DNA from 2 places in the Chungangia koreensis genome. Region 2 is predicted to be linked to the other one. Evidence: predicted binding sites of a transcription regulator. Region 2 holds the regulator's gene; the other holds the start of a gene.
The links. The regulator HrcA, encoded in region 2, represses chaperone genes, less so after heat shock. The targets are predictions, from matches to a motif close to TTAGCACTCNNNNNNNNNGAGTGCTAA.
Positions count from the first base shown of each region.

Region 1: the regulator HrcA is predicted to act here: its motif matches at 1,706-1,732, upstream of groES (co-chaperone GroES).

Region 1 is NZ_JBHSEC010000004.1:38,374-41,802, forward strand. It holds gene groL (chaperonin GroEL) at 1-1,347, opposite strand, end outside; gene groES (co-chaperone GroES) at 1,381-1,665, opposite strand; gene ACFOZY_RS04315 (CPBP family intramembrane glutamic endopeptidase) at 1,867-2,601, shown strand; gene ACFOZY_RS04320 (redox-sensing transcriptional repressor Rex) at 2,639-3,271, opposite strand; gene ACFOZY_RS04325 (ABC-F family ATP-binding cassette domain-containing protein) at 3,412-3,429, shown strand, end outside.
Region 2 is NZ_JBHSEC010000019.1:487,240-490,668, reverse strand. It holds gene dnaK (molecular chaperone DnaK) at 1-62, opposite strand, end outside; gene grpE (nucleotide exchange factor GrpE) at 89-679, opposite strand; gene hrcA (heat-inducible transcriptional repressor HrcA) at 695-1,732, opposite strand; gene hemW (radical SAM family heme chaperone HemW) at 1,823-2,965, opposite strand; gene lepA (translation elongation factor 4) at 3,039-3,429, opposite strand, start outside.

The DNA.
Region 1 (3,429 bases), on a different contig from region 2:
TGGCTCTTCAAGGGCACGTAGAACGATGCGTACACCTGTAGCTTCGTCGCCTTCAACTGTTTCAGCAACTGCTTCAACTTTGTTGTAGACGTTGACAAGTGCAGTACCACCACCGGATACGATACCTTCTTCAACTGCCGCACGAGTAGCGTTCAATGCGTCTTCGATGCGAAGTTTACGTTCTTTCAATTCTGTTTCAGTTGCAGCACCAACTTTGATGACTGCTACGCCGCCAGCCAATTTCGCAAGGCGTTCTTGTAGTTTTTCTTTGTCGAACTCGGAAGTTGTTTCTTCCAGTTGCGCACGGATTTGGTTCACGCGGCCAGCGATCTTGTCGGAGTCGCCATTGCCTTCAACGATTGTTGTGTTGTCTTTCGAAACAACGACTTTCGCTGCGCGGCCCAATTGTGTGATGTTCGCAGATTTAAGGTCAAGACCAAGGTCTTCAGTAATGACTTCACCACCAGTTAGGATAGCGATGTCTTCAAGCATTGCTTTACGGCGATCACCGAAGCCAGGAGCTTTAACAGCTACTGCGTTGAATGTACCACGTAGTTTGTTGACGACAAGTGTAGCCAACGCTTCACCTTCAACATCTTCAGCCACAAGCAATAATGGTTTTCCTTGTTGTACTACTTGCTCAAGAACAGGAAGGATTTCTTGGATGCTTGCAATCTTCTTGTCAGTGATCAAGATGAATGGGTTATCCAAAACAGCCTCCATCTTATCAGAGTCCGTTACCATGTATGGAGAAGCATATCCGCGGTCGAATTGCATTCCTTCTACAACGTCAAGTTCAGTCGTGAAGCCTTTGGATTCTTCAATTGTGATAACGCCGTCGTTGCCAACGCGTTCCATTGCTTCAGCGATCAAAGATCCAACTTCATCGTCACCGGAAGAAATAGATGCTACTTGAGCGATTTCTTCTTTGCCTTTGATTTCATTGGAGATTTCACGTAAGCCTTCAACTGCAGATGCAACTGCTTTTTCGATTCCTTTACGGATACCGACAGGGTTAGCCCCAGCTGTTACGTTTTTCAAACCTTCACGGATGATTGCTTGCGCAAGAACCGTTGCAGTAGTTGTACCGTCACCTGCGATATCATTTGTTTTGGAAGCAACTTCTGCTACCAATTTTGCACCCATGTTTTCGAATGCGTCTTCTAATTCAATTTCTTTCGCAATTGTTACACCGTCATTTGTAATAAGTGGTGAACCGAATTTTTTCTCAAGAACGACGTTACGTCCTTTTGGTCCAAGCGTTACTTTAACAGTGTCCGCTAATTTATCTACTCCACGAAGCATTAAGCCACGTGCGTCTTGGTTAAATTTAATTTCTTTTGCCATTCGTAATCCTCCTCCTAATTTCCTTATTGAGTATTAGCCTACAATGGCCAAGATGTCGCTTTCGCGAAGAATTAAATATTCATTTCCTTCATACTTCACTTCTGTACCGGCATATTTCGAGAAGATAATCTTATCGCCTTCTTTGACTTCCAATTCAACACGTTGGCCATTTTCCAAAGTGCGGCCAGTTCCCACAGCAACTACTTTACCTTCCTGTGGTTTTTCTTTTGCGGAATCTGGAAGTACAATGCCGCTCGAAGTTTTTTCTTCAGCTTCGATTAATTCGATAACGATTCGATCGCCTAGTGGTTTCAACAAGTGAAACACCCTCCTCTGAAAAAAGTTGTTTTTCAATTTATTAGCACTCTCCAACAAAGAGTGCTAACACACTTATAATAATAATTAAAGTGGTTTTCTTTTGCAAGTTTGAACTACTAAAATTGCCCAAGTTTTCGTTTCCTTTGCGATGCAGGTCTAAACCCTCTAAAATCGTAAGTATACTTCTTTGGGGGTCTGATTGTGAAAAGTAAAAGAACAGCGCTTTACATCCTCATTACATATATCGTAATGCAGTTATCAGGATTGCTTTTTGCTCCACTTCTCTTTGCCTTTTTTACATCTTCCGGTATGGATCAGTCTAAAGCTGAGTTACTCGCATCTGGTTGGTGGATCTTTGTTAGCATGTTAGCTGCAGTCATCATTGTGGCAATTTTTGGATGGAAGGATAAAAAATTCTTTGATGTATTCAAAGGAGTTAAATCGCCGACTTGGCTTGTGATCGTGTGGGGGATTGTAGGATTTTTCTTGGTGTTGTTCGGACAGATGCTCGCCGGTATGATCGAGCAGCAAATGTTCGGAATTGACCCTGGCTCACAGAATACCATGAATCTGATAGAAATTGCCAAAGTTGCGCCTGTTGCCATATTCGCAATCGCGTTCTTTGCGCCTATCTTAGAGGAACTCATATTCAGACGTGTCATTTTCGCTTCCCTCATGAAAAAGACAAACTTTTTCGTTTCGGCTGCTGTAAGTGCTATTGTCTTTGCCATTATCCACATAGATTTCTCTCACATATTACTGTATGCTGTCTCCGGGTTTATATTCGCCTTTCTTTACCATCGTACAAAAAGGCTGCTTACCTCCATTATTGCCCATATGCTATTGAACGGATTCGTTGTCTTGATTAATCTTAACCAAGATAAGATCCAACAATTCATTGAATACATGGAGCAACTCCAAAAAACGGGCATGTAAAAAAACAAGAATCTGTAAAATCCAGATTCTTGTTTTTTCATTCTTCTATTTTCCCATCATTCTTAATGAAATAAATGAGGGTTTGCAATTCTACTGACAGGTCTATTGTATGTACGCGTACGTCATCACGAACTGAAATTCGGACAGGCGTAAAATTCATGATTCCTTTAATACCCAGCTCCGCAAGACGATCAGCCATCTCTTGTGCAGACCGAGATGGGACGGTTAGAATAGCAATTTCCACATCGTAATTAGGGAGTAATTCTTCCATTCGGTCCGGATGGAAAACTGGGATGCCGCTAATGATTTCACCATCTATCGGGGCATGGTTGTCGAACGCTACGACAATCTTCGTATTGTGGTTTTTATGGAAATTGTACTTTAAAAAGGCACTTCCTAAGTTTCCCGCTCCGACGAGGGCCACATTTGTTTCAACATCCTGATCCAACGTTTCACGGAAAAAACGGAGCAAGTATGGAACGTCATATCCGTATCCCTTACGTCCAAGTGCGCCAAAGTATGAAAAATCCCTTCTAATAGTGGCGGAATCGATTTTCATCGCTTCACTCAGTTCCTTCGATGATACCCGCTCTTTTCCGGCATTAGCAAAGTGTTGAAGAAAGCGGTAATAGAGAGACAATCTCTTAGTCGTAGCCTGCGGAATTTTCATGTGTTCATCTTTCACGTTAAGCCCTCCGCTCCGTTAAATCGTTTCCATCTTACATCTTTCGCCCTATTCTGTAAAGGGCAGGCCGTTGCCAGTAATAGCCGTATCCAGTAAACTGAAAGGGTAGAATTGAGGTGTTTTTCATGATTGTCCTTCAAGTC
Region 2 (3,429 bases):
CCTTCTAATACAGCTACACAAGAATTTGTTGTTCCAAGGTCAATACCAATAATTTTAGACATTATAAATTCCTCCTAATTCAATCGGTTTACTCGTTAACTTTAACCATCGTCGGTCTTAGAATGCGATCCTTTAACATATACCCTTTTTGGAGTTCTGCTAATACGATCCCGGCTGGTTTCGCTTCATCCTTTTCCTGCATGACAGCTTGGTGGAAGTTAGGATCGAATTCTTTGCCTTCCGCTTCAATTGCAGACAATCCCTCTTCTTCAACTGCTGCTACAAGAGAACGGTATACCATATCCATCCCTTTCAAGATAGATATCCCTTCATCAGTTTTCGGTTCCACTTGCAATGCACGTTCGAAGTTATCGAGGACCGGTAGAATATTTGTCAATATTTTTTGAGCTCGGTATTTTTCAGCCGATTCCCGGTCAAGATTGCTTCGGCGTTTAAAGTTTTCAAAGTCAGCACGTGCCCTTAACCCTCGTGCTTCCTCTTCTTCGAGTTTGTTTTTCAGTTCCTCGATCTGTTTTCGGAGCTCGCTTGTTTCATCTTCTGGCTGCTGAACTTCTGTTTCATTGTTGAGTTCAACCGTCTCATCAGAAGCTGCTTCCTCTAAAGAAGCCGTTTCCACTTTTTGCAGATTTTGCTCCAATTCATCTTTTTTCTCAGTCAAAATATGAATCCTCCTTTAATGCCGGTCAGCCAATAATAGGCGGGTGAGTTCTTTGGAGAGACTTCCGCTAAGTAGATCCAATATGGATACTACCCTACGGTAATCCATTCGTTTCGGTCCAACAATCGCAATGGAACCGCTCTGCTCATCCCCTACTCGATAAGAAGCAGTTATGACACTACAATCTCCCATGGCATCCAGTTTGTTTTCTGTGCCTATCTTGATCTTGATTCCTTTATTTCGCTCATGGAAGATTGAAGCGATTGCTTCAGATTCATCCAGTAGTCCCATAAAGTCTTTGATTTTTTGGACATCATGGAATTCTGGCTGATTGAACATGTTCATCTTACCACCATAAAACAATTTGTCTTCATGCTCAATCCAAACAACTTCCCTGAACGAAGAAAATAGTTCTCCATATCGGTTAATATGTTGTCTGAAGAGATGAACAGTCTCATTTTCAAGTTTTTTGTGAAGGTCATGCAAATATGTTCCGGTAAGTTTTTCATTCAGAATATTGACCATTTTTTCAAGATCTGACGGCGCAATATTTTCAGGAATCGAAAACAATCTATTCTCGACATGCCCTTCATCCGTTACAATGATCGCTACAGCAGATTCAGAATTGATGGGAACAATCGAAAATCGCTTAACCTTGTGTTTCCCGACGTCCGGCCCTAGTAAAATTGACGTGTAATTTGTCAATTCCGAAAGAATGGTCGCGGACCTTTTGATCAATTCTTCTGTTTCCGTCATTTTCTCCATGAAAATGGATTTGATCGTAAACAGATCTTCCTGCCTGATATTTTCCGGCTTTAATAGATGATCGACATAATAGCGATACCCTTTTTCAGACGGAATACGCCCTGAAGAAGTATGTGGTTTTTCAAGGAAACCGAGTTCCTCCAGATCAGCCATATCATTTCGAATAGTAGCCGGACTGAATGACAACTCTTTCTTCTTCGAAATCTGTCTGGATCCTACCGGTTGAGCAGATTGTATAAAATCATCAACAGTGACTTGCAATATGAGAATTTGCCGATTCGTCAACATGATCATCACTCCTGTTAGCACTCGTTGAATTTGAGTGCTAATACTATACTTAAATTATCAAAAAGCGGGGGCCATTGTCAATTAAATGGCTTACCCGCTAATCAGAAATTCTTGGAATACTTCGTTGCCTAAGTATTTCCCTTTTTGTGTTAGTTTAATTGAGTCGTCACACCACTCAAGAAGTCCTTGTTCAATCAAATTCTCTATTTTATCTCCAAAGATAGATAGCAAATCCAACCTGAATTTTTCTTTAAAGCGCTTTGAAGATACCCCTTCAATTTTTCGTAATCCTAAAAACAATTCTTCTTCAATTTTTTCTTTTGTCGGCACTTCATGAGATTGAAGAACTGGAAGCTGCCCTTCCTGCAACAGGTTAATATATCGTTTCAACGGACCGACATTTGAGTAGCGGGTACCATTTAAATAACCGTGAGCTCCGGCACCGATTCCTGCGTAGGAATCATTGTTCCAGTAAATCAGATTATGGAGTGATTCAGTTCCCGGTTGAGCGAAATTGCTTATTTCGTACTGCCATTTCCCCGCTTCCTCCATCCTCTTCATGAGTAAACCGTACATTTCTGCTTCCAGGTCTTCTCCTGGCAATCGAAGCTTACCTTTGTTCATAAGATTATAGAACACTGTTTTCGGTTCAATAATTAATGAATAAGCCGAGTAATGAGGCAAGTCCAATTTTAAGGCGATATCTAACGTTTCAACCCAATCTTCCATGGTTTGTCCTGGCAATCCATACATCAAATCGATACTTAGATTTTGGAATCCAATTTCTTTAGCTAATTCGATTGTCCGGTATGCATCTTCGTTACTATGTGTCCGCCCAATTTTTTTCAACAGTTCAGGATGAAAGGATTGGACCCCGATGCTAAGCCTGTTTACTCCGCCGTCTTTTAGAATCTGCATTTTCTCCAGTGTTAAATCGTCGGGGTTCGCTTCAGAAGTAAACTCAATCACTGTCGGAAGATCGAAATGCTGTTGAATAATCTCCATTAATCTTAAGAGCTGGGAAGGATTCAAAGCAGTTGGTGTTCCGCCGCCTAAAAAAATTGTTTTGGGGTTTCTGGTGATTGCACCAGATTGCATCAGAAGGATGATTTCAGTATTGAGTGCTTCAATGTATTCATCCACCGGCTGGTTCTTGATGAATACTTTGTTGAAATCACAGTAATGGCAAATTTGCTGACAAAACGGGATGTGAATATAAATGCCTTCTACCATGTTTACCTCCTCCTTTCATAAACATAAAGCTACAGTCCATCAACAAAAAAGAGGGCAAGGTGCCCCCTAATCATCATTTCTTATTTTGATCGTCCATTTTGAGAACAGCCATGAATGCTTCTTGTGGAACTTCAACTGATCCCACTTGCTTCATGCGCTTCTTCCCTTCTTTTTGCTTTTCTAAAAGTTTACGCTTACGGGAAATGTCGCCGCCATAACATTTAGCAAGTACGTTTTTTCCCATCGATTTAATCGTCGACCGGGCAACGATTTTCGTTCCGATCGCAGCCTGAACCGGTACTTCAAACTGCTGACGCGGTATGAGCTCTTTCAGTTTCTCAACAATCGCCTTTCCGCGCTCATAGCTGAAATCACGGTGAACGATGAAGCTTAACGCATCAATCTTCTCGTTGTTTAAAAGGATATCCATTTTCACTAACTTAGATGGCCTATAGCCGATTAAT